DNA from 2 places in the Pseudomonas sp. TZ252 genome. Region 2 is predicted to be linked to the other one. Evidence: predicted binding sites of a transcription regulator. Region 2 holds the regulator's gene; the other holds the start of a gene.
The links. The regulator sigma-54, encoded in region 2, starts transcription at its own class of promoters, with help from an activator protein. The targets are predictions, from matches to a motif close to ANTGGCATNNANNTTGCTNT.
Positions count from the first base shown of each region.

Region 1: the regulator sigma-54 is predicted to act here: its motif matches at 1,126-1,145, upstream of glnK (P-II family nitrogen regulator).

Region 1 covers NZ_CM148566.1:2,135,306-2,138,238, forward strand. The annotation lists gene ACYAF3_RS09820 (ammonium transporter) at 1-520, opposite strand, end outside; gene glnK (P-II family nitrogen regulator) at 560-898, opposite strand; gene ACYAF3_RS09830 (accessory factor UbiK family protein) at 1,338-1,598, shown strand; gene ACYAF3_RS09835 (YifB family Mg chelatase-like AAA ATPase) at 1,639-2,933, shown strand, end outside.
Region 2 covers NZ_CM148566.1:1,176,672-1,179,604, forward strand. The annotation lists gene lptB (LPS export ABC transporter ATP-binding protein) at 1-158, shown strand, start outside; gene ACYAF3_RS05480 (RNA polymerase factor sigma-54) at 384-1,877, shown strand; gene hpf (ribosome hibernation-promoting factor, HPF/YfiA family) at 1,955-2,263, shown strand; gene ptsN (PTS IIA-like nitrogen regulatory protein PtsN) at 2,277-2,741, shown strand; gene rapZ (RNase adapter RapZ) at 2,743-2,933, shown strand, end outside.

The DNA.
Region 1 (2,933 bases), 960 kb from region 2:
CGGTGAACCAGACCGCCATGAAGATCAGCATCGCCGAGAACTTCATGCGCTCGGCGAAGGCGCCGACGATCAGCGCCGGAGTGATGATCGCGAAGGTCATCTGGAAGGTGATGAACACGCTTTCCGGGAACAGCGCGGTGGCGGAAGTCAGGCCGTCGGCGGTGAGACCGCTGAGGAAGGCCTTGTCCAGTCCGCCGACGAAGGAATTGAAGTTGAGGACGCCCTTCTCCATCCCGGTGGTATCGAACGCCAGGCTGTAGCCATAGACCACCCAGAGAATGGTGATCAGGCCGGTGATGGCGAAGCACTGCATCATGATCGACAGCACGTTCTTCGCTCGCACCATGCCGCCGTAGAACAGCGCCAGGCCGGGGATGGTCATGAGCAGGACGAGCGCAGTGGAGATCAGCATCCAGGCGGTGTCGCCGCTGTTCAGGACGGGCTCCTCGGCGGCCAGGGCGACGCCCGGCAAAGCGAGGGACAATAGGGCTCCTAGCCCTGCGATCTTACGCAGAGTCATGTTGGTATTCTCCTGGGGCTTTTGGGGGTTCGGTTGGGCTTAGATCGCGTCGGTATCGGTTTCGCCGGTACGGATGCGGATGGCCTGTTCCAGGTTCACCACGAAGATCTTGCCGTCACCGATCTTGCCGGTATTGGCCGCCTTGGTGATCGCCTCGATGACGCGGTCCAGCTGGTCGTCGGCGATCGCCACGTCGATCTTCACCTTGGGCAGGAAGTCGACGACGTACTCGGCGCCGCGATACAGCTCGGTGTGGCCCTTTTGCCGGCCGAAACCCTTGACCTCGGTCACCGTGATGCCCTGCACACCGATCTCGGACAACGACTCGCGGACGTCGTCCAACTTGAACGGCTTGATGATGGCAGTGACTAGCTTCATGAAACTCTCTCCCGTGTTTGGTGGACTCGCCCCAGGAAAACGAACCCGAGGACAGTCTAAGCGCAGTGTCTGGCTTTGTAACGCGCCGGTCCCTCTGGGAAGCATGATCGGGACCCTCCGCCCCGACCTGGCCCTGCTGCGGCCGTTCGATGCCGCAACCTGCCGGCCTCCCGCAACCGCCTCATCTGCCGCACCGGTACTGCTTCAGTGCACGCCTCACCCCGGCCAAAGCAGAAAGCTTGCCAGCTCCGGCAAATCCGCCGGATTTCAAGCTCTTAGCCGCCAACCCGGGGATAGTGCGGAACGCCGGGCTCCGGGCGGCGCACCAAATAGGCGCAGACGCGCTCCGACAGTTGCGCAAAAAGTGTGCAATGGCCCTCCCGCGAGCGCCGCCGACATCGTGCTAGACTGCCGCCCACTCGTTACCGGAACCCTCGCCATGCTGCCGCCCAAAGCCGTCTTCGAAGCCCTCAGCCAACAAGCCAGCCGCCTGTTCGCCGGCGAATCGCCGTTGCCCAAGGCCGAGCTGGAGTCGCAGTTCCGCGCCCTGATGCAGAGCGCCTTCAGCAAGCTCGACCTGGTCAGCCGCGAGGAGTTCGACAGCCAGATGCTGGTCCTCGCCCGCACTCGCGCACGGCTGGAAGCCCTGGAGGCCAAGGTGGCGGAACTCGAAAGCAAGCTGACGCCGCCCGCCGACTGATCCTCCCCCCTGCGAGCGGCGTGAGATCAAGGAGCGATCCATGTCCCTGGCGATTGTCCACAGCCGAGCCCAGGTCGGCGTCGAAGCCCCCTGCGTCAGCGTCGAGGCGCACCTGGCCAACGGCCTGCCTTCGCTGACCCTGGTCGGCCTGCCGGAAACCGCGGTGCGCGAGAGCAAGGACCGCGTGCGCAGCGCCCTGCTCAATGCCGGTTTCGACTTCCCCGCGCGGCGCATCACCCTCAACCTCGCCCCCGCCGACCTACCCAAGGACGGCGGTCGCTTCGACCTGGCCATCGCACTCGGCATCCTCGCCGCCAGCGGCCAGTTGCCCGGCACCGCCTTCGACGGCCTGGAGTGCCTCGGCGAACTGGCCCTGTCCGGGGCGATCCGGCCAGTGCGAGGCGTATTGCCGGCCGCGCTGGCGGCGCGCGACGCAAGGCGCGTTCTGGTGGTACCGAAGGAAAATGCCGAAGAGGCCAGCCTGGCCAGCGGGCTGACGGTGTTCGCCGTGGACCACCTGCTGGAGATCGCCGGACACCTCTCCGGCCAGGCCCCGCTGCCGCCCTACCAGGCCCGCGGCCTGCTCCGCGCGCCCTTCCCTTATCCAGACCTGGCCGAGGTCCAGGGCCAGGCCGCCGCCAAGCGCGCCCTGCTGGTGGCCGCCGCCGGCGCGCACAACCTGTTGCTCAGCGGCCCGCCGGGCACCGGCAAGACCCTCCTGGCCAGCCGCCTGCCCGGCCTGCTGCCGGCGCTCGACGAGGACGAAGCCCTGGAGGTCGCGGCGATCCATTCGGTGGCCAGCCACGTCCCCCTCAGGCACTGGCCGCAGCGACCGTTCCGCCAGCCGCACCACTCCGCCTCCGCGCCGGCCCTGGTCGGCGGCGGCAGCCGCCCGCAGCCGGGCGAGATCACCCTGGCGCACCAGGGCGTGCTGTTCCTCGACGAACTGCCGGAGTTCGAGCGCAAGGTCCTGGAGGTCCTGCGCGAGCCGCTGGAAAGCGGCGAGATCGTCATTGCCCGGGCCAACGGCCGGGTACGTTTCCCGGCGCGCTTCCAACTGGTGGCGGCGATGAATCCCTGTCCCTGTGGCTACCTCGGCGATCCCAGTGGCCGCTGCCGCTGCACCCCGGAACAGGTCCAGCGCTACCGGGGCAAGCTGTCCGGACCGCTGCTCGATCGCATCGACCTGCACGTCAGCGTGCTCCGCGAAAGCACCAGCCTGCAGCCAGGACACGGCGAAACCGCTACCGCCGAGGTCAGCGAACGGGTGGGCGCCGCACGGCAACGGCAACTGGCCCGCCAGGGCTGCGCCAATGCCCATCTCGATCTCCAGGC
Region 2 (2,933 bases):
TCCTCATCACCGACCACAACGTCCGCGAGACCCTGGACATCTGTGAAACGGCGTATATCGTCAATGATGGGCAGTTGATCGCGGAAGGGGATGCCGAGAGCATCCTCGCCAACGACCTGGTCAAGGAAGTCTACCTGGGGCACGAGTTCCGCCTCTGAAGAAATCTCCTAGCGCGCCCTCCGGCCTCGCCGGAGCGGTTCCGCTCGCCCGCGGTTTCGCAACCACGAGTGCCGCCTGGAGCGGATGATTTATTCAGAGCAACCCTAGGCAAAGTACGAAAATTCAGGCATATAATTTGCTTCCTGGCGGTGCCGCCACCTCGGCACCCGTAGTAGTGGATGGTGCCATCCGGTACCAGCGAATAAGGTACTAAGCCCTCAGCCATGAAACCATCGCTAGTCCTCAAGATGGGCCAGCAGCTGACGATGACGCCGCAGCTGCAACAGGCCATACGCCTCCTCCAGCTATCCACCCTGGACCTCCAGCAGGAAATCCAGGAAGCGCTGGAATCCAATCCCATGCTCGAACGCCAGGAAGACGGCGACGATTTCGACAACAGCGACCCTCTCGCCGATGGCGCCGAACAGGCGGCCAGCGCGCCCCAGGAGAGCCCTCTCCAGGAAAGCGCCACGCCCAGCGTCGAAAGCCTCGACGACGACCAGTGGAGCGAACGCATACCCAGCGAGTTGCCGGTGGATACCGCCTGGGAAGACATCTACCAGACCAGCGCCAGCAGCCTGCCCAGCAACGACGATGACGAGTGGGACTTCACCGCGCGCACCAGCAGCGGCGAGAGCCTGCACAGCCACCTGCTCTGGCAGGTCAACCTGGCACCGATGTCGGACACCGATCGGATGATCGCGGTGACCATCATCGATAGCATCAACAACGATGGCTACCTCGAAGAGTCCCTCGAAGAAATCCTCGCCGCCATCGATCCGGAACTGGACGTCGAGCTCGACGAAGTGGAAGTCGTGCTGCGCCGCATCCAGCAACTGGAACCCGCCGGCATCGGCGCCCGCAACCTGCGCGAGTGCCTGCTGCTGCAACTGCGCCAGTTGCCGTCCACCACGCCCTGGCTGAACGAAGCGCTGCGCCTGGTATCCGACTACCTCGACCTGCTCGGCGGCCGCGACTACAGCCAATTGATGCGGCGCATGAAGCTCAAGGAAGACGAACTGCGCCAGGTCATCGAGCTGATCCAGTGCCTGCATCCCCGGCCCGGTTCGCAGATCGAATCGAGCGAAGCCGAATACATCGTCCCCGACGTCATCGTGCGCAAGGACAACGAGCGCTGGCTGGTCGAGCTGAACCAGGAGGCGATGCCACGCCTGCGCGTCAACGCCACCTACGCCGGCATGGTCCGCCGCGCCGACAGCAGCGCCGACAATACCTTCATGCGCAACCAGTTGCAGGAAGCCCGCTGGTTCATCAAGAGCCTGCAGAGCCGCAACGAAACGCTGATGAAGGTCGCCACCCAGATCGTCGAGCACCAGCGCGGTTTCCTCGACTACGGCGAAGAAGCCATGAAGCCGCTGGTCCTGCACGACATCGCCGAAGCGGTGGGCATGCACGAATCGACCATTTCGCGGGTCACCACGCAGAAATACATGCATACGCCGCGCGGCATTTTCGAGCTGAAATATTTCTTTTCAAGTCACGTCAGTACCGCCGAAGGCGGGGAATGCTCGTCCACCGCGATCCGCGCGATCATCAAGAAACTGGTGGCCGCGGAAAATGCGAAAAAGCCATTGAGCGACAGCAAGATCGCTGGTTTACTGGAGGCACAGGGCATTCAAGTGGCTCGCCGCACCGTCGCCAAATACCGCGAATCCCTGGGCATAGCCCCTTCGAGCGAGCGCAAGCGACTGGTGTGACGTTGATCCACGCCAAGGTGTTCCGGAGGCAGGTTGCTAACCTGCCACTTACACACGGGCAACAAGGAGAACGCGGTATGCAAGTCAACATCAGTGGCCATCAACTGGATGTGACCGACGCCCTGCGCGACTATGTCGGCGAGAAACTGAGCCGTCTGGAGCGCCATTTCGACAAGATCACCAATGTTCAGGTGATCATGGAGGTCGAGAAACTGAAGCAGAAGATCGAAGCCACCCTGCGCATCGCCGGTGGCGAGATCGTAGCCAATGCGGAACATGAGGACATGTACGCGGCCATCGACCTGCTGATCGACAAACTCGACCGTCAACTGATCAAACACAAAGAGAAGTATCTCGAACGGCAGCAAGGCGTAGGCGCCCGCTGATCTCCCCTCCCCTATGATCCGACTTGAGCAAATCCTGACCCCCGGCCGTTCCCTCGTGAACGTGCCGGGCGGCAGCAAGAAACGCGTACTCGAACAAATCGCCAACCTGGTAGCCAGGGAGCTGCCGGAGTTCGACGCCCAGACCATCTTCGAAAACCTGGTGGCCCGGGAAAAACTCGGTTCCACCGGCTTCGGCAATGGCATCGCCATTCCGCACTGCCGCCTGTCTGGCTGCCAGAGCCCCATCAGCGCCGTGCTGCACCTGGATGCTCCCGTGGACTTCGACGCGCTGGACGGCGCGCCGGTCGACCTGCTCTTCGTCCTGCTGGTACCGGAGGCCGCGACCGAAGAACATCTCGAACTGCTCCGGCAGATCGCCGCCATGCTCGACCGTGCCGACGTACGCGACCGCCTGCGCAGCGCTCCCACCGCCGAAGCGCTTTATCAGATCGTGGTAGACGTACAGAACGGGCAATGACATGCGCCTGATCATCGTCAGTGGCCGCTCGGGCTCGGGCAAGAGCACCGCCCTGAACGTCCTCGAAGACAACGGCTTCTATTGCATCGACAACCTTCCCGCCAGCCTGCTTCCCGACCTGGCGCAGCGCGCCCTGTTGCACACGGAGCTACTGCAGCCACAGGTGGCGGTGTCGATCGACGCCCGCAACCT